DNA from 3 places in the Bacillus sp. ISL-75 genome. Region 1 is predicted to be linked to each of the others. Evidence: riboswitches for the same ligand, from Rfam matches in the RefSeq annotation. Region 1 holds a riboswitch; each other region holds the start of a gene.
What was found. Region 1 has a riboswitch for lysine ahead of dapA (4-hydroxy-tetrahydrodipicolinate synthase). Riboswitches for the same ligand answer to the same signal wherever they lie in the genome.
Positions count from the first base shown of each region.

Region 1 (9,929 bases):
GCTCGGCAACGCTAGTGGAACTCTCTCATTATTTATATGTAGAGAAGCCCACTGTCACCCGGACCATGAACCGCTTGGAAGAATTGGCCTATGTCGAGCAGGTTCCGAGTAATGATAAACGTGAAAAGAGAACGCAACTGACAGAGCTTGGGAGAAAAGTATATACAGAAGTCCGTGTGACGATTGATCAATATGAAACGGAGATTTTAAAAGGCATCTCAGAGCATGAACAGCTCGAGGCCATCCGCATTATGGGGGAAATTCGTAAAAATATTATTAAATAAGGGGTTTTAAAAAGTGACTCAACCTAGAGCTAAACTGTGGACAAAGGATTTCACCATTGTTTCCACGGTCAATTTTTTCGTAACTTTAGTCTTTTATTTATTAATCGTAATCATCGGTGTTTATGCCGTCGATGAATTTGGTGCTTCTACAAGTCAAGCAGGGCTTGTAACAGGAATATTTATTGTCGGATCTTTAATTGGCCGGTTGTTGATTGGCCGGTTTATTGAGTCAATTGGCCGAAAAAAAACGTTATTCATTGGTATCATTTTATTTATTTTGACGCTACTTTTGTATTTTGTGAACTTCGGGATTACCTTCCTGCTTATTACCCGCTTACTCCACGGGATTGCAGGGGGAATGGTCGGAACTGCTACAGGTACGATTGTGGCCCAGATTATCCCGGCTTCTCGAAAAGCGGAAGGGATCGGCTACTTCAGCATGAGTGCAACACTCGCTACTGCTATCGGGCCATTCATCGGACTTTATATGACCCAGCATACAGATTTCCAAATGATTTTTATTTTCTCGCTTGCTTTAGGGGTTATTAGTTTAATTACAGCATTCTTTGTTGATGTGCCTGCATTAACTGTATCGGTGAAAACATCTGAAGTAAAAGGATTTAAGCTTTCCAACTATATTGAGCCAAAGGCACTGCCTATCGCTGTTATTACACTGGTAGTCGCTTTTTGTTATTCCAGCGTTCTTTCATTTATTAACTTCTATGCGATTGAAATCGACTTAGTTAGTACGGCTAGTTTCTTCTTCCTAGTCTATTCTATCGCAGTATTGTTATCACGCCCGATCACAGGCCGCTTAATGGACCTGAAGGGGGCAAACTTTATTATGTATCCGGGCTTTGTTCTCTTAGCAGCCGGCTTGTTTCTGTTAAGTTCAGCAAGTATCAGCATCACTTTATTGCTAGCAGGTGTTCTAATTGGCCTTGGTTTCGGCAACATGCAGTCAAGCACCCAGGCAGTGGCCGTTAAGGTAACGCCTCCCCATCGAATGGGTTTGGCGACATCGACTTTCTTTATCTTTCTTGATGCAGGACTTGGATTCGGTCCATATATCCTTGGATTTATTATTCCATTAACCGGCTTTAGCAGCCTGTATGTAATCTTAGGTATTGTCGCCCTGGCAACCTCTATTCTTTACTACTTTCTGCACGGCAAAAAGGAACGTTCAGGAAGGACGATTATGACTGGACCAACCCCCGACCCTAATTGATTTCAGGTAACCGGCCCATCGAAGGCACGCATAAAACCGGTTTATAGCAAATATGATAAACATAAGAATCCTAATTAAAGGGGTCGGTAGATATGATAATTTTTAATAAAATTGCATTATCATTTGTTGTCTTTTTTTCCTTCAGTATTATCATAAATACTTATTTGGGTGAAAAGGAACGGGTCCAATCTAATGTTATTTACTTTGTTATGAACGGGTTTGCTTATATTGTATCTGCCTTAGAAGTTGAAAAGGATAAACTGAGTTTAGAAACGGCAGAAATATAGTGTGAATTTCAAATAAAGTTCCAATTGCCCTTGAACCAAAGGGAATATTCTGATATATTTACTATCAATTAAATATTTTCTTACTTCACGTTTTTTGAAGTGAGGATAGAGGCGCAAAGACCATTAGTACACAATATGAGGATAATGAGATCCAATGATGATTGTGAAAAGGGGAATTTGCCGAAGCTTCAATGAATCTCATTGGTCTTGAAGCTGGTTCTGCTATTGAAAAAATACAGAACTGTCATATAGGAAACTATATGGAGGGCTATCTTACGCACGGGAACTTATTTTTTTTATGTTTCTACTGCAACAGCGAACCCTCGTTGTTGCTTTTTTGCGTTAAATTATGAATGGCCTTACCCACCTCTAAATTTTAAAAAAATTTTAATTAAAGGGTGAGAAATGATGAATTTTGGCCAAGTTTTAACCGCTATGGTTACACCATTTGATCAAAATGGTGAAGTAGATTTTAACGCGACTAGAACACTTGTTGATTATTTAATTGAAAATGGTACCGATGGAATCGTAGTTGCTGGTACAACCGGAGAATCTCCTACATTAACAACGGAAGAAAAAGTCGCTTTATTTAAATTTGTTGTCGACGCTGTCAATGGAAGAGTTCCAGTTATCGCTGGAACTGGCTCAAATAACACGAGAGCTTCTATCAGCTTAACAAAGCTGGCTGAACAAACAGGAGTCGATGGGATTATGCTTGTTGCTCCTTATTACAACAAACCATCCCAAGAAGGCATGTATCAGCACTTCAAAGCGATTGCTGAATCTACACCTTTACCGATTATGCTTTATAATATCCCCGGCCGAAGTGTGGTCAACCTGTCGGTAGAGACCATTGTTCGACTTTCACAGATTCAGAATATTGTCGCCTTAAAAGAAGCAAGCGGTAACTTAGATGCTATGGCTGAAATTATTAGCCAAGCACCAAGTGATTTTACCCTTTATAGTGGTGATGATGGCTTAGCACTGCCGGTTTTAGCCATTGGTGGAGCTGGAGTGGTTTCCGTTGCTTCCCATGTCATTGGTAATGAAATACAAGAAATGATTAATCATTTTAAAAATGGGAATGTCCAAGATGCAGCTAGTGCCCATCGCCGTCTTCTCCCGATTATGAAAGCATTATTTGCGGCACCAAACCCAGCACCGGTAAAAGCCGCATTGAATATGAATGGAGTGAACGTTGGGGGTCTTCGCCTGCCATTGCTCCCGTTAACCACCGAAGAGCAAAGAACACTACAAGGTGTTCTCCCAGCGAGCAATGTAAAGGTATTAATCTAAATACCGATAAAAATAGCTGCCAAACTCCGTAAAAAACCGGGTATTTGGCAGTTTTTTTTGTGATCGACAAAAGTTTTACCTCCCCTTTTCCGATAAAGTAAATCCCTAAGGGCATACTATTCTTATTTACTTGGAATAAGGAGGATATTAACTTGCGAACTAATGATAATAAATTATCTATTTTCGCCTTAGGCGGCATCAATGAAATCGGTAAAAATATGTATGTGGTTCAGTACGCAGACGATATTTTTATCATTGACTGTGGTGGTAAGTTTCCAGACGAAAGTTTATTAGGAATTGATTTAATTATCCCCGATATTACTTACTTAGAAGAAAATCAGGAGAAAATCCGCGCTCTAATTGTGACCCATGGGCACGAAGATCATATTGGCGGTATTCCTTATATCTTAAGAAAATTGAATATTCCTATCTACGCTACCCATTTTACACTTGGTTTAATTGAATTAAAGATTGATGAGCATCGTCTCCATGGAAACACCAAACTCATGACAATTGACTCTAATTCAAAACTTGAGTTTGGAGAAACCACTGTATCCTTTTTCAGAGTAAGTCATAGTGTTCCTGATTGTCTCGGTATTGTCTTTCATACACCTGAGGGTAATGTAGTGCATACCGGGGATTTCAAGTTTGACTTAACGCCTGTGAATAATCAACATTCAGATATTCATAAAATGGCCGATATCGGTCAGCAAGGTGTCTTAGTTTTAATATCTGAAAGTACCAATGCTGAGCGTAAGGGGCTAACACCGTCCGAGCAAATGATTGGTGGCAATTTGGATGAAGCCTTTATGAAAGCTGACGGGAAAATCTTTATCTCTACTTTTGCATCGAATGTGAATCGTGTTCAACAGGTGGTTGCCGCGGCGATCAAGGCCAATCGAAAGATCGCTCTTCTTGGCCGGAGCATGGTCAATGTGGTCTCTGTCGCGATTGAACGTGGTTATTTAACTATTCCCGATGGGATGATCATCGAACCACGTGAAGTCGATCGACTTTCTCCTGAAAAGGTGGTTATCCTTTGTACGGGTAGTCAAGGAGAGCCAATGGCTGCCCTTTCTCGTCTAGCGAGCGGAAACTTTCGTGATGTCTCCGTTTATCCCGGAGACACGGTTATCTTAGCCGCATCTCCAATACCAGGAAATGAAAAGGACGTTTCTCGGATCATTGACAATTTATTTCAACTGGGCGCCAAAGTTATCTATGGATCCGGAAGTTCAACGGGTATGCATGTGTCCGGTCATGGCTATCAGGAAGATTTAAAACTCATGCTTACCTTAATGAAGCCGACCTATTTCATTCCGATTCACGGTGAATATCGAATGCTGCACCACCACCGGTTGTTAGCCGAGTCTGTGGGAGTTGAGAAGGGAAATACCTTCATTATCAAAAATGGTGATGTTGTCGATGTTGAAAACCATGTGGCCCGTCAAACACGGTCAATTCCAGCAGGAGATACGTATGTGGACGGGATGGGTGTTGGCGATGTCGGGGACATTGTGTTACGAGACCGTAAACAGCTTTCTGAGGATGGCATGCTCGTAATTGTGATAACCATTAGTAAAGGTGACCGAAGGATTATATCCGGACCTGACACCATTACACGTGGTTTCGTGTACGCAAGAAATTCGGATGAACTTCTAAAAGAGATTAACCGCCTTGCTAAGAAAACCATTAATGACCTGCAAAGCGAGAATATCCGGCAATGGAATGTAATCAAACAAAACATAAAAAAATCTGTTGGACAATATGTATTCACACAAACAAAGAGAAAGCCAATGATCCTCCCTATTATTATTGAAATATAAAACAAAAAAATGGTGTCAGGCACCATGTGAAAATTTCACATGGTGCCTGACACCTCATTTTTTATCCGGTTGGTAATTTTATTCTATCTATGATGGTTGTCAGGTAATTTCTGACTGTGCTAATTTTTGTCTGTCTCTCGACTAGCGGTTGGAACATTTCGATGTCCTGTTCGTTTTGGTTTGAGTGTTCATCGATTAGTTCGGAGCAGTATATTCGCTGTCCATTGATGATACTGCGAATCGATCCTACTAATTCCTCACTCGGGCTATCCTTCAATAAATACCCGCTTACATCCGCTTGTAAGGCCCTTCCATAATACCCACTCCTGGCAAAGGTTGTTAGGATTATAACCTTACAACCAAATGACCTTAAAGCCTCAGCTGCCTCAAGACCGCTCATTTCGGGCATCTCTATATCCATGATACAAATATCAGGCTGCATTTGGCGCACTAGTGCAAGGGCCTCTTCCCCATTGCTCGCCTGCCCGACTACTTCCATATCCTCTTCCAAATTGAGGAGAGAACCAATTGCCCCTAGCAGCATTTCCTGATCCTCAGCAATAACAATTCGAATCATATAAGTTCCCTCCTTATCTGTCAGCTGTTATGTAAGTAACAACTCCCCTTAAATTAAGGGGAGCAAGCCTTTATTGATCTAGTTAGATTTCAGGTTTAACTTGTACGGAAAACCTCTTTTTAGCTAAAGCTTTGACTTCTCTAAAGCTCACAAAATTCTTTCTTTCCTCATCCCACAAACGGAAACGTAGTGACTTTAAGCTTGTAGCAAGAGAAATGGTTGGTACGTTTTGTAACGGAGGCGTATTATTATGTGCTTCCTCCAATTTATAGTTAGGCACCCGTGGGCTTAAATGATGAACATGGTGGAAACCAATATTCCCAGTGAGCCATTGCAATACTTTTGGAAGCTTATAGAAAGAACTACCCTCTACTGCGGCTTTTACATATTCCCACTCTTTGTCCTCTTCAAAATAAGAATCTTCAAAAGTGTGCTGTACGTAAAACAACCAAATACCAGCAGCTCCGGAAATCATAAAAATTGAACCTTGTACGAGTAGAAATGCCTGCCATCCGATTGCCCAACAAAGCAAGGCAATCAAAGCAACGATTAGAACATTCGTTAAATAAGTGTTGTTACGTTCCTTCTGTTTTGCACCTTTGCGGTTAAATCGATTTTTAAGAAGGAACACATAAATCGGTCCTAATCCAAGCATGACCAATGGATTGCGGTAAAAACGGTAGGCTAGACGAAGTCTAAGTGGTGCAGCTAAATATTCATCTACTGTAAGTGTCCAAATATCACCGGTTCCGCGTTTATCCAAGTTACCACTTGTCGCATGATGGACAGAATGCTCATGTCCCCATTGATCAAACGGGAAAACCGTTAACACACCCATCGCAGTTCCAACGATTCGGTTGGCCCGGCGACTTTTAAAGAAGGAATGATGGGTACAATCATGAAAGATGATGAAAATTCTCGTTAAAAATCCTGCCGCTACCACTATTGGAACTAATGCTAACCAATAGGAAACGGATAGGCTTAAAAAGGCAAGGTACCACAAGCCAATAAATGGTACGACCGTGTTAATAATCTGCCATACACTTTCTTTTGTCGTAGATTGTTCAAAGGGAGCAACTTGTTTTTTTAAAGTTTTCGTATTTTGTAAAGTCATTTTATTTGAATTCCCTTCCTTCGTTTCGTTATTAACCAAAGTATAAACGAAGGAATTTGTCCATGTTAGTAGCAGGTGTCATGTACAGGGTATGACAAATGTCACATTTCGATAAATTTTTCATCAAAAAAGTGCCTGACACCAGACGTAGCAGCACTTCTGGGTCATGACACTTTTTTTGATAAAATAAATTTTTCCTTTTCTTTAGCCAGAAAAATTCGATTCCCCATTTAAATTAGAGCGAACAGTGCTAGTCACTGTTCGTTTTTTACAATATATCAAGTATAATGGAGCATATTCAGATTATGCATACGATATTTCTTTGCGAGAAATCCTATAGATAAGCCGGATAATACAAATAAACGAGGTTAATACATGAGCGAAAAAAGTTTTACGGATTATAATTTAAGTGAAGAAATCACAAGAGCACTTGCCATTCTAAAATACGACACTCCTACCGACGTTCAAACGGAAGTCATTCCATTAGCTTTGAATAATCAGGACCTGGTCGTAAAGTCGCAAACTGGCAGCGGCAAGACCGCCTCCTTTGCGATACCTATTTGTGACATGATGGAATGGGAAGAAAGAAAGCCACAGGCCTTAATTCTTACCCCAACTAGAGAGCTTGCTGTTCAAGTTCGCGACGATGTAACGAACATCGGCCGATTTAAGCGAATTAAAGCGATGGCCGTTTATGGAAAAGAACCTTTTTCGAAGCAAAAAGAAGAATTGCAGCAAAAAACGCATGTCGTGGTAGGTACACCGGGACGTGTTATGGACCATATTGACAGAGAAACCCTCGTCCTAGACGAAATAAAGTATCTTATTATTGATGAAGCGGATGAGATGCTGAATATGGGTTTTATCGACGAAGTGGAAGCCATTATAAAAGAACTTCCTTCAGACAGAGTCACGATGGTATTCTCGGCTACCTTACCAAAGGATGTTGAAAACCTCTGCCATAAATATATGAACAATCCTGTGAATGTCGAGATTGCCTCTACTGGAGTCACTACAGATACGATTGAGCATCTGTTAATTGAAGGAAAAGAAGATGACAAGCTATCGCTTCTAAAAGATGTGACGGTCGTTGAAAATCCAGACAGCTGTCTTATTTTTTGCCGAACAAAAGAACATGTGGATACCGTATATTCGGAATTGGAAAGCTCCAATTATTCTTGTGAACGACTCCATGGTGGATTGGAACAGCAAGATCGATTTGCGGTTATGGATGGCTTCAAAATGGGGAATTTTCGCTATCTCATCGCAACGGATGTTGCCGCACGAGGAATTGATATTGATAATGTAACCCTGGTCATCAATTATGACGTCCCTATGGAAAAAGAAAGCTATGTCCACCGAACAGGAAGAACGGGCCGTGCGGGTAATGAAGGAAAAGCGATTACGTTCGCCACACCGTATGAAGGAAAATTTGTCCGAGCAATTGAAAGATATATTGGCTTTGAGATCCCTAAAATGGAGGCTCCAAAACCGGCTGAAGTGGCTAGAGCAAAAGAGGCTTTCGAGGAAAAAATCAGCGGACGACGGGTCGTAAGAAATAATAAAACCGCCCGGATTAATCAAGGCATCACGAAACTCCATTTCAACGGTGGAAAAAAGAAGAAGATGCGCGCGGTTGATTTTGTTGGAACAATCGCAAAAATTCCAGGAGTTACTGCCGATGATATTGGCATTATCACTATTCAGGATCAAATGACCTATGTTGATATTCTTAATGGAAAAGGCTCACTCGTCTTACAGGCGATGGAGAATGCAACGATTAAAGGAAAGAAGTTAAAGGTTAGCAAGGCAATTAAATAATAAATGCTTTATTAAGGACGATTATGGGACCATAATTGTCCTTTAGAGTTTTATAAATCCCTGCATGAAAAATTTCATGCAGGGATTTATAAAACAGAATATGAATACTCTATTTAATACCACGACTTCAACCTGATTTAATCAAACGTTTGATTAGTTTTTCCTTTTTTTAACTTTTGTGTCGAAAATAATTAAGAGTATCAATTAAGGAAGAATTAATAGAAAATATTGGATTCCAGCCTAATTGAATAAGTTTTAAAGGTTTTTCTTCAACAACCAGATCATCAACACCATCGGTTAGCGCTCTAACCTCAAAGTCTATATCTGTAAAGTTTTTATATATTTGAATCAAATCCCTAATTGAATGGCTTTTTCCTGAGGATATTTCATAAACTTCCCCTGCAATCCCTTTATTAAAGAGCACTTCATAAGCGCTTATAACATCGCGAACATCTATGAAATCACGCTTAGAATTTAAGTTATTTACTACCAACACTTTGTCTAACATGTTCTTTTCCATTTGAGCAATTTTATTGGCAAAAATGGAATTAACACCATTGGAACTACCTGGTCCTATTATATTAGATGGTTTTGCAATTACGATGTTCATTTTGTACAATTTTACCCAAGCTTGTGAAATTAGTACCTGAAGTGTCTTACTAAGACTATAGGGATGTGTGAGATTTGATATTTCATTGGGGCTAGTTTGGAGAGCAGAACCGACAATGACAATTTTACAAGTTGGATTTAGTTGCCGGGTAGCATCAATGATATATAGTGATGATAACAAGTTGGTTTCTAATGTTGTAATCGGGTCATTCCAAGAATCACCAACATGGTTGAGTCCTGCTAAATGTAATAAGAAATCAGGTTTTACTTTTTTTATTAAATGATTCACATCATTCTTATTTGTTAGTTCACAGTATTCTGTTTTTATCCCTTTACATCCATCAAAAGGTCGGTTTCTAGTAACAGCTGTTATGTCATATCCTAATCCGGAAAAATGTTTACATGCATGTTCTCCGGTAAAACCGCTTGCCCCAGTAATTAGCAACTTTGGCCTCTGATTCATCATTTTGCCTCCATATGATAAAATTACTGTAAAAATTTTGATTTAATCAACAATTTTTTTATTTCCTCATGGGTCATTAAATCATCATTCGAACTATAAGATGACATATTTATTGGTTGACAGTTTGAGTACAGTTCCCTTACTTCTGAAAGGTTTACCTCAGGAAGAACAACCAAATATTCTTGGTTATAAACAACTGTATCCTCTATTTCATGGTGTGATACAAGTACTTCATGCAGTTTCTCTCCTGGTCTTGAACCAGTTTCAATAATATTGACTTCTTTTCCAAAATGTTCAATTAAAACTTCGGCTAAATCAATTATTCTGCATGCTGGCATATTTATGACAAAGATCTCCCCGCCCTTACCATCAGTAGCGGCCTTTAATAAAAGCTTGATTGCATCTTCTTTAGTTAAAAAGAATC
Region 1 covers NZ_JAGGQX010000069.1:13,929-23,857, reverse strand. The annotation lists gene J7E63_RS25370 (MarR family winged helix-turn-helix transcriptional regulator) at 1-284, shown strand, start outside; gene J7E63_RS25365 (MFS transporter) at 298-1,512, shown strand; gene J7E63_RS25360 (hypothetical protein) at 1,605-1,799, shown strand; lysine riboswitch at 1,898-2,078, shown strand; gene dapA (4-hydroxy-tetrahydrodipicolinate synthase) at 2,208-3,095, shown strand; gene J7E63_RS25350 (ribonuclease J) at 3,314-4,921, shown strand; gene J7E63_RS25345 (response regulator) at 4,983-5,498, opposite strand; gene desA (Delta(5) desaturase DesA) at 5,581-6,612, opposite strand; gene J7E63_RS25335 (DEAD/DEAH box helicase) at 6,988-8,433, shown strand; gene J7E63_RS25330 (NAD-dependent epimerase/dehydratase family protein) at 8,603-9,508, opposite strand; gene J7E63_RS25325 (polysaccharide biosynthesis protein) at 9,529-9,929, opposite strand, start outside.

Region 2 (9,929 bases), on a different contig from region 1:
TAATAAATTTAACCATTTTAGTTTCAGACATTCTTCCTACTCCCCCTTAACTTTTTGCGTAATTTCGTTCGCGTGGCTTGATCAATGAAACATCAACATCTTCATAATGGAAAGCCGGTGCTGATGAACTGTCAACAAATTTCGCCATTGTTGTTTTTAAGAATTCCTCATCATTACGTGTAGGGAAGTCAGGCTTATAATGAGCACCACGGCTCTCATTCCGGTTGTATGCACCAATTGTAATAACACGAGCCAATTGCAGCATGTTTTGAAGTTGACGAGTAAAGGCTGCCCCTTGGTTGCTCCATTTGGATGTATCATTAATATTGATGTTTTGGTAACGTTCTAGAAGTTCCTGAATTTTCTCATCTGTCTTTAATAGCCTGTCGTTATGACGAACAACGGTTACATTATCTGTCATCCATTCCCCAAGCTCTTTATGAAGAACATAAGCATTTTCATTTCCATTTAGGGACATAATTGAATTCCACTTATCTTCTTGTTCTTTAACATGTCGGTCAAATACGGTAGAAGAAACTGCATCGGAACTCTTCTCCAAGCCTTTGATATATTTAACTACGTTTGGTCCTACAACCATTCCGCCATAAATGGCTGAAAGCAAGGAATTGGCACCTAAACGGTTCGCACCATGCTGAGAATAATCACATTCACCCGCTGCAAATAGACCAGGGATGCTTGTCATTTGGTCATAATCAACCCAAAGTCCACCCATTGAATAGTGAACAGCAGGGAAGATTTTCATTGGAACTTTACGAGGATCATCACCCATGAATTTTTCATAAATTTCAATAATCCCGCCAAGTTTAATATCTAACTCATGTGGATCCTTATGAGAAAGATCGAGGTATACCATGTTTTCGCCATTTACTCCGAGTTTTTGATTAACACAAACGTCAAAAATTTCGCGAGTGGCGATATCACGTGGTACCAGGTTTCCGTAAGCAGGATATTTCTCCTCTAAGAAATACCATGGTTTCCCATCTTTATATGTCCAGATACGGCCGCCTTCACCACGAGCCGATTCACTCATGAGGCGAAGCTTATCGTCACCAGGAATGGCCGTTGGATGGATTTGGATCATTTCACCGTTAGCGTAATAAGCACCTTGCTGATACACAATCGATGCTGCTGAACCTGTATTAATAACTGAGTTTGTAGATTTTCCAAAGATAATACCAGGGCCGCCGGTTGCCATGATGACGGCATCCCCTGAGAATGACTTAATTTCCATTGTTTTTAAATTTTGAGCCACAATTCCACGGCACACACCATCGTCATCAACGACAGCACCCAGGAATTCCCAGCCTTCGTATTTCGTAACCAGACCAGCTACTTCTTCGCGACGAACTTGTTCGTCTAAAGCATAAAGCAACTGTTGACCAGTTGTTGCGCCTGCAAATGCTGTCCGGTGATATTGTGTTCCCCCGAAACGGCGGAAGTCCAATAGTCCTTCTGGTGTACGGTTAAACATAACGCCCATACGGTCCATTAAGTGAATTATACCTGGTGCGGCATCACACATCGCCTTTACTGGCGGCTGGTTAGCCAAGAAGTCTCCACCATAAACGGTATCATCAAAGTGAATCCATGTTGAATCGCCTTCACCTTTGGTATTTACAGCTCCATTAATACCACCCTGGGCACAAACCGAGTGAGAGCGTTTAACTGGAACAAGAGAAAACAACTCTACAGGTGTTCCTGTTTCTGCAACCTTAATCGTTGCCATTAAGCCAGCTAAACCGCCGCCGACAATAATTACCTTACCTTTACTCATTCGTGACTCACTCCCTTAATCCAAAATCCAATATTTTTCCGATCAATCATTAATTTGTTATACAAAAGCTAATAAAGTCGTTACTCCAACATAGGATAGTGCTAAGAAAATAACGATTGTCACGTATGTAGAAATAACTTGAGAACGTGGAGATACCGTGATGCCCCAGCTAACAAAGAATGACCACAATCCGTTTGCAAAGTGGAAAATTGCTGAAATAATCCCAATGACATAAAACGCAAACATAAACGGTGAGGAAAGAATATCTTCCATCATTTGAAAGTTAACTTCATTTCCAAACGCCGCTGCTACCCGTGTTTCCCATACATGCCATGTGATAAAAATAAGTGTAATCACACCAGACACACGTTGAAGCATAAACATCCAATTTCTAAAGAATCCATACTGGCTTGCATTGTTTTTGGCTGTAAAAGCAATATACAGCCCGTAGATTGCATGGAATAAAATTGGTAAATAAATAATTACAGTTTCTAACACATAGCGAAAAGGAAGATTTCCCATAAAATTCGCAGCTTTGTTGAAGGATTCTACCCCAACTGTCGCGTAGTGGTTCACAATCAGATGCTGGATGACAAAGATCCCGATTGGAATAACCCCTAGCAACGAATGCAATCTCCGATAAACAAACTCTCGATTACCTGCCATAAACTTACCCCCCTATAATGTTTAAAAAAAAATGATGTTCAGTTTCTAGCATTTAAATTCCCTTATATGAAACCTAGCATCAGTGTGACAATAATGTGACATGTCCATTTTACTCCCATCATGTTAGAGCGTCAAGAAAACGGATACACAATTCTATCATAAATAATAAAATTTTTAAAATATATTGAAATTATAATAGATTGGTTATTTCCACCAATAATTTGGATTTAAATTAAAAATAAATAGATAATTACAATTTATTACCAAGATATAACGGTTGTTATTTTTACCATATCGGGAATTATAATTATCATGGAAAACAAGGCAAGATATTGCAAAATAACAAAAAAACTACTGTAAATTGATTCGTTTTATCTAGAAAAACTGTACTGACACCTAACAAAAAGCGTATATAATAGAATGATAGAAAGAGGGGAAGCTTGTGAACGATAGTACAGTTGTTGTTGAGACTATAGATACCGATGAACCAAAATCCATATCTCTTTTTGGGTATGAATTAATCAGAGAAATTCTTTTACCTGAGATTTTAGGAAAAGATACACCTGAAATTTTATATTGGGCCGGAAAACGCCTCGCACGTAAATTTCCACTAACTGATATTGCTCAGATTATGGAGTTTTTCGCCAAAGCCTCTTGGGGCCAACTTGAAATTACAAAAGAAAATAAAACTGAGATTCAATTTGAACTAATGAGTCCAGTTATTGTCCCGCGTGTGAAATCAAAAGCTGAGCACTTTTTCCAACTCGAAGCCGGCTTCCTTGCCCAACAAATGGAACTTCAAAAAGAAGCCAATGCAGAAACCTTTGAACATCCTGTAAAGAAATCAAATAAAGTCCTTTTCACTGTTAAATGGGAAAAGAACTAAACGTGGGAATAGGGTGTCAGGCACCGCTTCGGTGCCTGACACCCTTTTTTTATTTGTTTGCCAGTTCGAAGGCTTCGTGTAAGGCTTCTACTGCTTTTAACATATTTTTTTCTTCTACTACTGCTGATACTTTGATTTCGGATGTGCTGACCATTTTAATTTGAATGTTGTTTACAGCGAGTACCTCAAACATTTTTGCTGCTACTCCGGGATTGGAAATCATACCTGAGCCCACAATTGACACCTTCGCTAATTTATTTTCCGCATCAATCTGCTCATAAGCAAGCACTGCTTTATTGTCTTCTAATACCTTTAATGTTTCTAATAAATCATTAGTATGGATAGAGAAAGACAAATTAGCCGTATCGCCCTCTGTAGTACTTTGAATAATAATGTCAACATTCAGGTGATTTTCCGCTAGTGTTGAAAAGATGGTAGATAGACTTGTTAATGAATTCGCCAATCCTAATACTGTTACTTTTGTTATTTCGTCTTCAAATGCGACACCGCGAACTACTAAGTTTTGTTCCATTGCTGCTTCCTCCTCAATAACTGTTCCTTCTACTCTCTCCATGCTCGAGCGAACCTCAAGACGAACCTGATAGTTTTTAGCAAATTCTACTGCTCTTGGATGGAGCACGCCAGCACCTAAATTAGCTAACTCTAGCATTTCATCGTACGATACTGATAATAATTTGCGAGCATTCTTGATATATCTTGGATCCGTGGTGAAAACCCCAGTAACATCGGTATAAATATCGCATTTATCTGCCTTTAAGGCTGCCGCTAATGCCACAGCTGTCGTGTCAGAACCACCACGACCGAGCGTCGTAATTGCGCCTTCTTCCGTGATTCCTTGGAATCCTGCCACAATGACAACTTTACCCGCTGCGAGTTCCGTTTCAATTGCAGACGTTTTAATATTCGAAATGCGGGCATTTCCATGGACAGGTTCTGTGATGATTCCTGCCTGCCAGCCTGTAAAGGAAACGGCGTCAAGCCCTTGCTGATTTAAAGCCATTGACAATAACGCAATAGTCACCTGTTCTCCTGTTGATAACAGCATGTCCATTTCCCGCTTATTTGGCTGTGCGGAAATTTCTTTTGCTAATCCGACAAGTGTATCCGTTGATTTTCCCATTGCAGAAACAACAACGACTACATTATTGCCACGGTCTGTCTCCTCTTTTACACAGGATGCAACATTTAGTATTCTTTCTACATTCGCAACGGAGGTGCCTCCGAATTTTTGTACAATAATCCCCATGTTTGTTTCTCCTTCTTTCAAGTGAATACCTTATTTATCCCCCAAAAAACAAAAAAAGCAATGAGAAGGGCATCTCATTGCTTTAGAACACGAAAAAATATTCTCGCACCTACAATGTAAGATAGCTCTCCAAGACATTCGTCCTGACAATCCGGCATTTATTCAATACAGGACCAGCAAAGAAAGAAATGAGACTTTCTTTACTTCGGCGAACATTCCCTTTCATGATCCGTCTTAGAAGCTCATCCTTCTCAGAACCATTACTCTTGAAGCTCGCACCTCTACCTTCACTTAATACGTAAAAGTGATAGTAAATTAAATTTTCACTTATTATAGCATGTTCTATTTTTTCTTACAATCACTAGGATTGAAGTTTTTTAATTAATTCTTCGGCTACGTTCATAGGAATTCCGATATTTGTAAATTCCTCCATACTAGCCTCTTTCATTTTTTTCACAGAGCCAAATTGTTTTAGCAATAGCTTTTTCCGTTTCTCACCGATTCCTGGAATATCGTCGAGCAAGGATTGAAAAGCACTTTTTCCACGAAGCTGACGATGAAACGTAATGGCAAAGCGATGGACCTCATCTTGAATTCTTTGCAGTAAATAAAACTCCTGGCTGTTTCGGCCTAATGGAACAATTCCCAAAGGATTGCCGTACAGCAATTGGGAAGTTTTGTGTTTGTCATCTTTGACGAGTCCCGAGAGTGGAATATCCAGTCCTAACTCATTTTCCAACACATCTCTTACGGCTTCAACATGGCCTTTACCACCATCGATGATGATTAAATCAGGGAGGGGAAGTTCTTCTTTTAAGGCGCGTGAATACCTTCTTCTTGTCACTTCACGCATGGATTCATAATCATCAGGTCCTTGAACGGTTTTGATCTTATATTTCCGGTATTCCCGATGATTTGCCTTTCCATCAATGAAAACGACCATGGCTGATACTGGGTCTGTCCCTTGGATGTTGGAGTTATCAAATGCTTCAATCCGGTGCGGCGTATAAATTCCGAGTAATTCCCCCAAGTTCTCGACAGCCTTAATGGTGCGGTCTTCATCCTTCTCGATCAAGGAAAACTTTTCATTTAAGGCTATTTTTGCATTTTTGATTGCCAATTTGACAATATCCTTTTTCTGCCCCCGTTGTGGCTGGAGCACTTTTACTTCAAGTAGTTGTTCCGCCAGACTCAAATCGACTTCATCTTGAATCAGGATTTCCTTCGGCTTGAAGTGATTAGCTTTCGAATAAAATTGACCGAGGAAAGTTAGTATTTCTTCCTCAGGCTCATTATAGAAGGGGAACATGGAGACGTCCCTCTCAATTAGTTTCCCTTGGCGGACAAAAAAGACCTGCACACACATCCAGCCTTTATCGACTGCATAACCAAAAACATCACGATCCGTAAAATCGTTCATGGTAATTTTCTGTTTTTCCATGATGGTTTCGATATGAATGATTTTATCACGGAACTCTTTCGCTCTTTCAAAGTCCAACTCTTCAGCAGCTGCTGACATTTTTGCCTGAAGCTCTTTTTTTATTTCCTTATAACCGCCATTCAAAAAGCGGGTAATTTCATCCGTCATTTGTTTATACTGTTGTTCCTGAATTTCATTGACACACGGTGCCAGGCACTGCCCTAGATGGTAGTACAAGCAGACCCGGTCAGGCAGGGTTGAGCATTTCCGCAGCGGATAAATTCGGTCAAGAAGCTTTTTGGTTTCATTGGCAGCCGTCGCATTTGGGTAAGGACCAAAGTATTTACCTTTGTCCTTTTTTACTTTTCTTGTAATGATGAGTTTCGGATGCTTTTCAGCTGTCAGCTTAATAAATGGATAGGTTTTATCATCCTTCAGCATGATATTGTATTTCGGATCGTATTTTTTTATTAGGTTGAGTTCAAGTAGAAGTGCTTCAATATTTGAAGAGGTTACAATATATTCAAAGTCCTCAATCTCATTGACTAGTCTAAGCGTCTTTCCATCGTGTGACCCAGTGAAATAAGAACGTACGCGATTCTTTAATACTTTTGCCTTCCCCACATAAATAATCGTACCCTGACGGTCTTTCATTAAGTAGCAGCCAGGTTGATCCGGCAGCAGCGTCAGTTTTTGCTTGATTATTTCATTCATTCCGGCCACTCCACTCCCGTCTATATATATAGTATCTGTTAAAATTTTAAAGGAAAAGGCTTATAAATGAAAGTGGTAGTCATTTGCAAAAAAGAAAAACCTTAGCTGGATTGTTCCCAGCTAAGGTTTTGTCTTTCTATACTTACACGTGTTTTTCTAATACACTTGCTAATGCATCTTTTGGTTGGAAGCCGACTACTTTGTCTACCACTTCGCCATTTTTCATTACTAATAATGTTGGAATGCTCATAACACCGAAATTTGCTGCAGTTTGCGGGTTATCATCCACATCAAGTTTAGTGATTTTAACTTTTTCGCCCATTTCTAAGTCAAGTTCTTCAAGAACTGGAGCTATCATTTTACAAGGTCCGCACCATGGTGCCCAAAAATCTACGAGAACAAGGCCTGAACCTGTTTCAGCAGAAAAGTTTTGATCTGTTAAGTGTGAAATTGCCATTTATATTGCCCTCCTAATGATTACTGAATTACTTACCGAAAGTATAACATCGTTTGGAAAATCAAGCTAATAAATTGCTTCATCTTAATTTTCCCCCGATTTACTTCATAATATCCTTAAATAAAGCGAGCGGAACCACTTCCGCTCGCCTTTATATTATGAGTGCACTTTCAGTTTTTTAAACTCTTCAGTTAGTAATGGAACCACTTCAAACAAGTCGCCTACGATTCCGTAATCAGCTACTTTGAAGATATTAGCCTCTGGATCTTTGTTAATGGCTACAATTACTTTTGAGTTAGACATGCCGGCTAAGTGCTGAATTGCTCCAGAAATACCACAAGCAATGTAAAGGTCTGGTGTGACTACCTTGCCAGTTTGACCAATTTGTAAAGAGTAATCGCAATAGTCGGCATCACAGGCACCACGTGAAGCGCCTACCGCTCCGCCAAGGACATTCGCAAGTTCTTTAAGCGGTTCAAAACCATCCGCACTCTTAACCCCGCGTCCTCCTGAGATAACCACTTTTGCTTCACTTAGGTCCACACCTTCGCTTGCTTTTCTAACGACTTCTTTAATAATGGCACGTAGGTCTTTGATGACTACAGAAAGGGTAGAAACCTCGCCGCTTCTGCTTTCATCTTTTTCCAATGGCGCAATATTATTTGGACGGACCGTTGCAAAAATTAAGCCATCCGTTACAATTTTCTTTTCAAATGCTTTCCCAGAATAGATGGGTCTTGTGAACACAACATTTCCACCTGCAACCTCAACAGCAGTTGCATCTGAAATTAAACCTGATGCTAATTTTCCAGCAATTCTTGGAGATAGGTCTTTGCCAAGTGAGGTATGACCTAACACTAACCCTTCTGGTTTTTCTTGGTCAAGCACTGCTAAAAGCGCCTGAGCGTATCCATCTGAAGTATATAGATTTAATTTTTCATCTTCAACAACTACTACGCGGTCGGCACCGTTGTGGATCAACTCCATACCTAAAGCGCTTACAGAAGCACCTACTAAAACACCAACCACTTCTCCGCCCTCAGCAACCGTTTTTGCTGCTGCAATCGCTTCGAAAGAAACATTACGTAATGAACCGTCACGAACTTCTCCTAATACTAAAACTTTTCTTGACATTCCATATACCTCCTGAAAACATATTTGTAAAAAATCAATTAAATTACTTTTGCTTCGGTATGAAGTAGCTGAACAAGTTCTTTTACTTGATCATTCAAATCGCCGGCTAATACTCTGCCTGCTTCTTTTTTAGGCGGCAAATAAATTTCGATTGTTTTTGTTTTTGCTTCCACATCGTCTTCTTCAAGATCAAGGTCGTCTAATTCTAATTCCTCAAGCGGCTTTTTCTTTGCCTTCATGATCCCAGGCAATGAAGGATAGCGCGGCTCATTTAGACCTTGTTGTGCAGTTACTAATAGAGGAAGGCTCGTTTCTATAACTTCAGAATCGCCTTCAACATCTCTGGTAACGGTTACATTTGTACCGTCGATTTCTAATTTTGTGATTGTTGTTACGTAAGGGATGTTAAGTAGTTCCGCGACACGTGGTCCGACCTGACCTGTACCACCGTCAATCGCCACATTTCCGCCAATGATTAAATCAGCATCTTTATCCTTTAAATATTCAGCAAGGATTTTTGCTGTAGTAAATTGATCCCCATTTTCCACATCATCTTCTGTATTAATAAGGACAGCTTTGTCAGCGCCCATCGCAAGTGCTGTACGTAATTGCTTTTCAGACTCTTCCGTACCAACAGTAATGACAGTTACTTCTCCGCCCTTAGCATCGCGAACTTGGATGGCTTCTTCAATCGCATATTCGTCATAAGGATTGATAATAAATTCAGCACCGTCCTCATTGATTTTTCCGCCGCTAATCGTAATTTTTTCTTCAGTATCAAAGGTTCTTTTCAGTAATACATAAATATTCATGGTTTCCCTCCTAATAAAATTTCGAGCATTCGCTCAGTTTGAAAGATTAAGAAAATTTCTTAGAAAAAAAGGACTTCCCTTTTCAATTATACTACAAAGATACGTTTATTCACCTTTAAATTGTGGTTCCCTTTTTTCAATAAAAGCTTGAATGCCTTCTTTACCATCGTTAGAGACAAAAACTTGACCAAATAACTCAGATTCTCTTTTCGAACCTTCATAGAACTCTTCTGTTTTTGCATAATTTAATAATTCGATGGCTGCTTTAATAGAGCCTGGACTTTTCTTAGCAATTTTTCCAGCGAGCTTATACGCCTGCTCTAATACTTCTTCCTCTACATAGGCATGATTCGCTAAGCCATATTTTACGGCCTCAATACCTGTAATTGGCTCGGATGTGAACAGCATTTCAGCAGCTCTTGCCACACCTACATATTTCGGCAGACGCTGCGAACCGGCAAATCCAGGAATTAAGCCGAGTTGCAGCTCCGGAAGACCGAGTTTTGAGGTTTCACTGACAAGGCGAATGTGACAAGCCATGGCAAGTTCGAGACCACCGCCAAGCGCCGCACCATGGATTGCCGCAATAATCGGTTTCGGAAATTTTTCCATCCGGTCAAATAAATCCTGTCCAAACTTACCAAGATTAGAAAAACCTTCAGATGAAGATACCGTTGTAAATTCTTTAATATCTGCCCCAGCCGAGAAGAACCGCCCTTCCCCGTGAATGACAAGGACTCTAATTTCACGGTTTGGTTCGATTTCATCAAGCACTGTC
Region 2 covers NZ_JAGGQX010000019.1:82,563-92,491, reverse strand. The annotation lists gene sdhB (succinate dehydrogenase iron-sulfur subunit) at 1-31, opposite strand, end outside; gene sdhA (succinate dehydrogenase flavoprotein subunit) at 47-1,795, opposite strand; gene J7E63_RS08670 (succinate dehydrogenase cytochrome b558 subunit) at 1,853-2,461, opposite strand; gene J7E63_RS08665 (YslB family protein) at 2,904-3,347, shown strand; gene J7E63_RS08660 (aspartate kinase) at 3,397-4,614, opposite strand; lysine riboswitch at 4,729-4,906, opposite strand; gene uvrC (excinuclease ABC subunit UvrC) at 4,976-6,748, opposite strand; gene trxA (thioredoxin) at 6,891-7,205, opposite strand; gene J7E63_RS08645 (electron transfer flavoprotein subunit alpha/FixB family protein) at 7,362-8,339, opposite strand; gene J7E63_RS08640 (electron transfer flavoprotein subunit beta/FixA family protein) at 8,378-9,151, opposite strand; gene J7E63_RS08635 (enoyl-CoA hydratase) at 9,257-9,929, opposite strand, start outside.
Region 2: linked by a shared signal. The riboswitch ahead of J7E63_RS08660 (aspartate kinase) and the one ahead of dapA (4-hydroxy-tetrahydrodipicolinate synthase) in region 1 are both predicted to bind lysine.

Region 3 (9,929 bases), on a different contig from region 1:
TATATTTCCCTCCTAATTGAAGCACCGTTTTTCGGTAGGAATAGTCAAACGGATGATCTTAATAGGAAAAAATTCACAAAAAAAATTGAAGCCTTAGCGGATATTCAAGAATACATTCATACTGTAATGGATATTAGGATGGGAGTTACACTACTTAGTAAGCTTACGATTGTGGATGAAGCCCGGATTGCTTTTGTTGGCCACGGTTTTGGAGCGGCTTGTGGCGGGGTAATTTCAGGAATTGATTCGCTCATTAATACGTTTGTCTTAATTTCAGGGTATGGGGAAGCTTCAGAGTGGCAACTGACTAGTGAACATCCAATCGCAGCCATCATTCGCAGCTTTTTACCGCCTGAAAGATTTGAATATTTTATTTCAAGTCTTAGAAAATTAGATGCCATCCACTATGTAAAAAATGCTGCGCCGGCATCAATACTCTTCCAATTCGCCAAAAATGACGAATTTATCGAACGTGGCCATGCTGCCACTTTTTATTCTGCTGCAAGTTCTCCCAAAAAAATCATCTGGTATGATACCGATCATCTATTTACCAATTGCAAAGCAGCCTTACTTGACCGCCAAGAATGGCTCTCTGACCATATTTGTGCTCAAAATGACACGTTTTCAAAAGAATCTACAAAAAACTAAAATAAATCTCTTTCATACCGGAAATTTTGTTGAAAATTGCTTATTTGATATGGTATTTTATATAATATTGAAGGGATAAAAGAAATACGATGATCGTACGGTGGAATTTTACCTTTCGTCCCAAAAGGGATGGAAGGTTTTTTACTTTTTTACATAAGATTTAGGAGGAAAACCAATGAAACAGGCCTTAATCAAGGATTTGTACAGAAATACGGAAAGCTATATTGAACAAAAAGTCCAGTTATCTGGATGGATTCGCACGATTCGCGACTCTAAAACTTTTGGGTTCATTGAATTAAATGATGGCAGCTTTTTTAAAGGGGTGCAGATTGTATTTGATGAGCAATTAGAGAACTTTAAGGATATTGCAAAGTTACCAATTAGTTCATCCATTAGGATTGAAGGAGACTTTATTTATACTCCTCAAGCGAAGCAGCCCTTTGAAATTAAAGCAACTAATATCGTGATTGAAGGTTTGTCAAATGTAGATTATCCCTTACAAAAGAAAAAGCATTCGTTTGAATATTTAAGAACTATTTCCCATTTAAGACCTAGAACCAATACGTTTTCAGCTGTTTTTCGTGTGAGATCACTTGCTTCCTATGCATTGCATAAATTCTTCCAAGATAAAGGTTTTGTCTATGTCCACTCACCAATTATTACCGGCAGTGATACAGAAGGTGCAGGAGAAATGTTCCGAGTGACAACACTAGATATGGACAATCCTCCAAAAAATGAAGAAGGCAAAACAGATTTAACCAAGGATTTCTTTAACAAGGAAACTAATTTGACTGTTAGCGGACAGCTTTCGGCTGAGGCGTTTGCCTTGGCTTTCCGGAATGTCTATACCTTCGGCCCAACGTTTAGAGCAGAGAACTCTAACACAGCACGACATGCAGCGGAATTTTGGATGGTAGAACCGGAACTTGCCTTTGCTGAGCTTCCAGATATCATGGACTTGGCTGAAGAAATGGTGAAATTTGTGATTGGCTTTGTACTTGAACAAGCCCCTGAAGAAATGAATTTCTTTAATAGCTTTATCGAAAAGGGGTTATTGGATCGTCTAAATAATGCCTACACAGCAGACTTTGGCCGTGTGACATATACCGAAGCCATTGATATTTTAAGGGAATCCGGAGAAACTTTTGCCTATCCGGTAGAGTGGGGGCTTGACCTGCAAACCGAGCATGAACGTTATTTAAGTGAAACAGTATTCAAACGCCCAGTATTTGTAACAGACTATCCAAAAGAAATTAAAGCCTTCTATATGAGATTAAATGAAGATAACAAAACAGTAGCGGCAACTGATTTACTTGTCCCAGGAATTGGTGAATTGATTGGCGGCAGCCAGCGTGAAGAACGTGAAGAAATTTTGGCTGGGAAAATTAATGAGCTTGGTATGAATGAAGAAGATTATTGGTGGTACCTTGAATTGAGAAAATATGGTGGTACGAAACATTCTGGTTATGGTATTGGTTTTGAGCGTTTAATTATGTACTTAACTGGAATGACTAATATTAGAGATGTCATTCCATTCCCGAGAACAACTGGAAATGCCGAGTTTTAAAACAAATTTAAAAAGGAGAATGCTGATTCACAGAATCGGCCTTCTCCTTTTTATTTATTAAAGAACCTTTAATTCCTCTTCAAAAAAGAATGTTTCTGGATGTTCCTTAACGATATAAGAATATCTTTTCATGTTTTTAACATATTGTGATTTTAAAATTGTGACGACCTCGCCAGTTTCTTTAATGTTAACTGACTGTCCGTTTTTGTACAGATTGTTTGAGTTTTTCATGTTTCACACTCCTTTACCTATTCCTAATTAAGTATAACATAAGCCAAGATGGAAAGGGGGAAACCCTTCTTCCTTTCAATTAAGAACTTAATGTGTTATGCTTTTAAAAAAGTGAGGTGTCATTTTGACAAATTATAAAGCGAAAAAAAGTAACCTCAAAGATTTATTATCAAAGAACGGCATGGACCTGGAAAGTTTGGAACGGAATACAAGTATTCCTCAAACTCAGCTCAACGACTACTTGTCCAAAAAAGTGATGAACTTAAATACTGCGATGACAATTTCAAGAGAATTAAATTGCTCTATTGAAGACTTATACATTTGGTCATCTGAGGAAAAGAAAGCGTAATACTTAAAAACAGGCTCTTCAATTGAGTCTGTTTTTTTATTGGATTAAGAAAATAGCACGCGAGAATTTTCGCGTGCTATTTTCTAAACAAACTAATTACTTAAATCACACTTTTCTAAAGGTATAACCTTAGTTTTCTTTGTAAATTTATATCCTAGCCATACAATAAGGAATAATGGCAGTCCGATATATGAAACAAAAACACCATTCCAATCGATTTGGTCGCCCGTGAATGCTGAATAATTTTGTCCTAAGACAACAAACCCACAAACGGCAAACGCGAAGAGCGGACCAAAAGGGAAGAATTTTGATTTATATGGTAACAAGCTAAGGTCCTTACCTTGGGCGACAAATGCTTTACGGAATCGATAATGACATACTGCAATACCGAGCCATGCGATAAAACCGGACATACCAGAAGCGTTTAACAACCATACATAAACCGTTCCATCTCCAAAGAAGGAAGCAAGAAATGCGAGTGTTCCCACTAAGGTTGTTGCAATTAAGGCATTGACTGGAACACCTTTTTTGTTTAATTTACCAAGGAATTTTGGTGCTTTGCCTTGACGGGCCAAATCCCAGAGCATCCGAGTAGATGCATACATTCCTGAATTTCCTGCCGATAATACAGCTGTAAGAATAACAGCATTCATGATTGAAGCGGCGAAAGCGATGCCTGCCTTTTGAAAAACCAGCGTAAATGGACTAACGGTTATATCCCCATTTGCTAAATTCTCGTTTGTATATGGAATAAGCAGTCCGATTACTAATATAGCCAATACATAGAATAATAAAATACGCCAGAAAACTTGTTTCACTGCACGAGGAATAGCTTTCTTTGGATCCTCCGTCTCACCAGCAGCAACACCTAAAAGCTCTGTCCCTTGGAAGGAGAAGCCTGCAGCCATAAAGATTCCCAGCATGGACAAAAAGCCGCCGTGAAATGGAGCGTCACCAACAGTGAAGTTTTTGAAACCGATCGCTTCATTACCCATGATACCGAAGATCATTAAAGTACCAGTCACGATAAAAATAATAACTGTAACAACTTTAATTAAGGAAAACCAATATTCTGCTTCTCCGAATCCTTTAACAGAAAGATAGTTTAATAGAAACATGATTACTAAAAAGAGACCGCTCCAAATGAATGAAGGCGTTTGTGGAAACCAGAATTTCATAATCATTGTTACAGCAGCTAATTCGGCAGCAATTGTAATTGCCCAGTTATACCAATAGTTCCAGCCTAGGGCAAAACCAAGGGAAGGATCGACAAATTTGGTTGCATAGGTACTAAAGCTTCCAGCAACTGGCATATAAGCACCCATTTCTGCTAAGCCCTGCATCAAAAAGTAAACCATAATACCAATAACAAGGTAGGAAAGGATTGCCCCGCCGGGTCCCGCACTATGGATAGCGCCGCCGCTAGCTAGAAAAAGTCCAGTCCCAATCGTCCCGCCAAGAGAAATCATTGTGAGGTGACGGGATTTTAAGCTTCGTTTTAATTCCGTTGGATCCTGTTGTAGTGTTAAGTCACTAGTATATTCACTCTCTTTTAATACTCTTGCTGTTTGCATAGTCTTGACTCCTCTTTTTTCTTTTTTTTCGAGAAGGAGTTTGGAATAAAAAAATGCCATCGAAGAAGTATCGATGGCATTGTAAATACCCCGCATCATACCTTCCGAAAGATAGCTCAACACGCTTAGCTGGTAGGTCTAAGCGTGACAGTTCTGTTCCTATTTGGAGACAGCCCCAGCATGCTTTTTCAGAGATGAAAGCACACTTCGGCAGCTTTTCCTTTCAAACGGAGTCAGGGATGTCTCTCTCATCTCGTCCGCTTTACTGATAAAAACCGCGACCTCTACCTCATCGGTTGATGAGGATTTATCGTATAAAGTTAATATATTACTAAAGTATAAATATTATTATAGAATTGTCAATAATATATTATTCGAGAAGTCTTTACTCAGTCAATTAGAATAGACAGATAATTGAGTTTCTTTTTAATAAATTATTTAATTTACTTTAAAAGAAAGAATCGGTATTATTTTTAAATAGAATTAATTGCCTGTTTCTCATAGGAGGATTTTTACCATGCAGATTGTTGGAATGATTTCGGGATCTCTAATTGTTGTGGTTGCCTTTAACCTTTTCTTAATCCCTCATGAAGTGTTAAGCAGTGGATTGAGCGGAATTTCTATGATTTTAGGAATGATCTCGCCTGTTAATACAGGGGTGGCAAATTTCCTGCTGAATTTTCCGTTATTGATTATTGGTTATAAAATGTTAGGGAAAAGATTTATCGTGAATTCCATCTTTGCTGTAATAATTATATCAATTGGCCTTTATTTAATTCCCGTTCATGCCATTGCCGATGATAGAATTCTCTCCTCAATTTTCGGAGGTGCTTTAACCGGTTTAGGTGTCGGAATAGTTTTTCGCTGTTCTGGATCGACCGGGGGATTTGATATTATTGGCATGATTGTGGCGAGAAAAAGGGATTTTCCGATTGGGGTTTTACTTTCAGGCATGAATGCAGTCGTCATCTTGATCAGTGGATTTTTATTTGATTGGGATTCTGCTCTTTATACCTTGGTTTCCATTTTTGTTACAGGTAAAGTGGTGGATGCAATTTATACAGATCATGCTAAATTAACTTTAATGATCATTACAGATAAGGGCGAAGAAATGAGAGAACATTTACTGACAAATTTGTATCGAGGCTTGACGATTATGAATGGGGTTGGCGGCTACTCAAATCACCAACGGAATGTAATGATAACGGTAATTTCCAGATATGAACTTAATGAAGTTAAAAACTTAATTTCAGAAGTTGATCCATCAGCATTTGTCAATATTACCGAAACAATTGAAGTCATGGGGCTGTTTCATCGGCCAAGTCCATAAAAACAAAAAAGGTTTGCATCTATCAAATAGATGCAAGCCTTTTTTAGTTAAAGCTCTGTTAAACTTGCCTGTTGATTTCCGCTCCAGGCGCTTCGCTTTCCGCGGGCGGTCCGGGGAGCCTCCTCGTCGCTGCGCTCCTGCGGGGTCTCCCCTGCCCCGTCCTCCCGCAGGAGTCTTCGCGCCTTCCACTCCAATCAACAGGGTGCCAATATCAACAATAAGCTTTAACATAGCCTTATTTAAAATAGAGACAGTGTATCATAGAGGTTTCCCGCGTTTTTTTACCCATTTCATTAGCACATGAATAACCTCATCTAGTTCTTTACCAGTTGGAGTCAATTCATATTCCACTTTTTTTGGAGAGGTAGTAATGACGTTTTTGACAATCAATCCCTCATTTTCTAAATCACGTAAGCGTTCGGTTAAGAGACGATCAGATATTCCTGGAATAGATGATATTATTTCATGGTACCGCTTCGGTCCTTCCATAAGCGTATAAATAACAGAACCCATCCAACGTTTGCCAATAAATTCGATTGCCTTATGAAAGTTAGTACATATATGTTTAATTTCCTCTGAAGAATGAGACATACAATCTTGGTTGTTAGGTTCACTCATATAAAATCCCTCTTTTTTACTATTCTAACTGTATAATACCATATTTGAATTACTTGACGAAATGTACTTACTAATAGTAAGATGAATCGGAACTTACTTTTAGTAAGTTAAAAATTCACAGGGGGAAATCTCTCATGCAAACCACATTAATAAAAAGTTTATCCGAAGTGATAAAAGAACGTCACTCTGTCAGAAAATATGATTCAACCTACAATATTTCTCAAGAAGAAATTAAAGATATGCTAAAAGAATCGACACTAGCACCATCCTCTAGTAATCTTCAACCATGGCGTTTTATTGTTATTCAAGATCAGGAGGCGAAAAAGGAACTAAGAGCAATCGCCAACAATCAAGAGCAAGTAGAAACAGCGTCTGCCGTTATTGCAGTATTAGGCGATAAGGAAATGTATAAAAGTGTGGAAAAAGTCTATCGAAGTGCATACGAGGCTGGTTTGATGGACGAAGCTAATATGAATCGATTAATAGAAGGTACAAATAAAACATACCCACTAGCTCCAGAAGAAGTCTTGAAAAATATTGCCTCATTCGATGCTGGTTTAGTGTCGATGCAGTTGATGTTAATTGCTAAAGACAGAGGGTATGACACCGTTCCAATGGGTGGCTTTGATAAAGATAAATTCGTGAAAATGTTCAATGTCTCCGATCGACTTTTCCCAATCGTGTTGATTTCACTAGGGAAGGCGGCAGCACCTGCTTTCAATACAACACGTTTACCATTGGAGGATGTATTAATAGATTATAGATAAAAAAGGAGGCGCATGATAATTTTTCATGCGCCTACTTAACTTTTTAGTTATTAATATACTTTTCAAACACAAAGCCGAAATCTTTTACTATATATTGTTTTTTGCTGTCTTCTAACCACTGAAAGGCTGCTTGATTAAGCATTTTGAATTGAACAACCAAGTTGCTGTCTGAACTTGTCACACGACCGAGAGTAGTGGAGGCGACATCAAGGCTTTGTTTAGCAAACTGAAGCGAAATTTCATTTTCATGTGAGATTTCTGAAATTTTGATTAAGGCTTTATATAAATCCTTAACTTCTTCAATATGTTTCTTATGAACGTCGATGGAGAAAGGAACTGAGCCGATTTTAAATTTTATTTCTACATCAAGGTCAACGGTTCCCGCCGTTTCGAGTTTTACCTCTGAGATTCTATTCGTTGCATAACTATAGCGGTGGAGCATTCGCTTTTTGCTGGTTGCACTTGTCCCATCTAAATGGATAAGGGCGTTGTTTGTAAAACAGTATTCATCAGACTTTGATTTGATAAGAAAATAAATTTTTTCATTGTCTTCATGCATGACATAATCATCTGCGTCCACCTTATCGTAATTTTCCGGCTTAATGACAGAACCCACATCACTTAATCCCAAAATATCCGCGGCTACTTTTCCAAACATTGGTATCAACCTCACTTTTTTAAAATCATTCCATCCATTTTTACGAATGGGGGACCATAAAGTTTCATCCTTATCCCAAAAACTTTATGCTTTAAAAAATGGTAGTATGCACCTGATTTCTAAAAACATATTAACAAACAAGTAATGAAAAGAGGGAAACTACTTGATGATTTCCCTCCTTTCATGGAAAATACACTATGTACATATTAAATATAGATACAGAAGGGATAGAGGAACCATGCGGCCTTTAATTTTAGGTATCCTTGCGGCTTTCTTTTTTGCATTTACATTTATCCTTAACCGATCGATGGACCAGGCTGGGGGTAGTTGGATTTGGAGTGCATCATTAAGGTATTTCTTTATGGTTCCATTTCTTTTCACAATTGTGATGGGAAGAAAAAATCTTAAACCATTACTTGTGGAAATGAAAAAACGACCTGGCGGCTGGTTTATATGGAGCACGGTGGGCTTCGGCTTATTTTATGGTCCGATTTGTTTTTCGGCTGCCTATGCCCCAGGCTGGCTCATTGCAGCCACATGGCAGGTCACAATCATCTCAGGTTCCTTGCTGGCCCCACTTTTTTACGAAATGGTTATGACTGAAAAAGGACCAATCCAGAAAAAGGGGAGAATTCCTTTTAAAGGTTTAGGGATGTCCTTGATCATCCTCCTAGGAATTATTCTGATGCAATTGGAACAGGCAAATCACATATCGATTGCTGCGATCGCCTTAGGCGTCCTTCCGGTGCTAATCGCTTCTTTTGCCTATCCGCTTGGAAACAGAAAAATGATGGATATTTGTGGAGGGCGACTTGATGTCTTTCAACGGGTATTAGGGATGACATTAGCAAGTCTGCCATTGTGGGTTGTTTTATCTGTTTATGGTTTATTAACTGTTGGTCCACCAAGCAAAGGACAAATAGTCCAATCTGGCCTTGTTGCGGTAACCTCAGGAGTGATTGCAACCATTCTATTTTTTAAAGCAACGGATCTTGTTAGAGGGAATATGCAAAAGCTTGCTGCAGTTGAGGCCACGCAATCAATAGAGGTCTTATTTGCAGTAATAGGAGAATTGTTAATTTTGAATACTGTTTTCCCGACTGAATTATCCTGGTTTGGTATGGTATTGGTTATGGTCGGAATGATCCTGCACAGCTTTTTTTCGCATAAAAGTAACCCGATAAATCATCGCAGTGAAAATCCTGAAAAAACTGTGCCTAGAAATTTTTGATCCTTATCAATTTAGATTGATAAGGATTTTTTCGTAGTTCCTGACCTTTTTTAACCGTTTAAATAGGGACTAAGCTTGTCAATTGTTTCTTGTACCTTTACTGAATTTCTCTTGTACATTGCTTTTGATTTATCACAATCTGTCTCAAGAGAAAAGATCTCTAAATCAGCCTGAACTTTTTTTAGTGTAGCCAGGAGTAAGGGACGTTGAGCGGGTGCTGGCACTTCAATTTTATCATCATATAGATCGACCGTTAGCTCTCCATAGGAATCGACTTGTCCTATGAACACATTATCAAGAGTCACATCTAGTTTTTCTAACTCTGTATAAAGCCAGCCTCTGCCTTTTCCAGAACATCTTAATGATTCATCAATGATATTCCCGTCCATAATGACTGTTTGTGGTTCTTTTTCTTTCGCCATTTTCATTTGTAAATCTTTAGGTGTCAAAGGACGATTTTCTGTTTTTAAAAGTGTGCTTAAATTTCCACGCGGTTCCAACACAGCAAATTCTACGTCTGCAATCCTAAAAATATCCTTTTGTCGAAGTAACGCAGAAAGTTCATCTATCGAATATTTTTCTTTTTTCAAATTATTTTCTAGGACCTTCCCATCTTTAATGACGACGGTTCCTTTACCTTCAGCAAAATCACGAAAAGCTTTACTTTTTAGAGAGACAAAGTCAACGAGGAAAGTTACCAAGAAGAAAATGAGGACGGCTAACATTCCATGCCATACATTTGCTTCTAGTCCAGTAACTACTTCACCGGCAATACTTCCAATGGTAATTCCTGCAACATATTCAAAGAAAGAGAGCTCAGAGATTTGTTTCTTTCCAAGTACTTTTGTTGTAATAAATAAAAGTCCCAAAAAAATTAATGAACGAGTTATGATAAAAATCCAATCTGGCATTAGTTTTTCACCTCAAAATTTTATGAACCCATATATTGGGGTTCA
Region 3 covers NZ_JAGGQX010000001.1:81,034-90,962, forward strand. The annotation lists gene J7E63_RS00430 (alpha/beta hydrolase) at 1-648, shown strand, start outside; gene asnS (asparagine--tRNA ligase) at 824-2,215, shown strand; gene J7E63_RS00440 (hypothetical protein) at 2,273-2,446, opposite strand; gene J7E63_RS00445 (helix-turn-helix domain-containing protein) at 2,571-2,795, shown strand; gene J7E63_RS00450 (amino acid permease) at 2,888-4,369, opposite strand; lysine riboswitch at 4,474-4,664, opposite strand; gene J7E63_RS00455 (YitT family protein) at 4,887-5,699, shown strand; gene J7E63_RS00460 (winged helix-turn-helix transcriptional regulator) at 5,958-6,317, opposite strand; gene J7E63_RS00465 (nitroreductase family protein) at 6,452-7,084, shown strand; gene J7E63_RS00470 (PH domain-containing protein) at 7,128-7,742, opposite strand; gene J7E63_RS00475 (DMT family transporter) at 7,981-8,973, shown strand; gene J7E63_RS00480 (DUF421 domain-containing protein) at 9,024-9,884, opposite strand; gene J7E63_RS00485 (DUF1657 domain-containing protein) at 9,905-9,929, opposite strand, start outside.
Region 3: linked by a shared signal. The riboswitch ahead of J7E63_RS00450 (amino acid permease) and the one ahead of dapA (4-hydroxy-tetrahydrodipicolinate synthase) in region 1 are both predicted to bind lysine.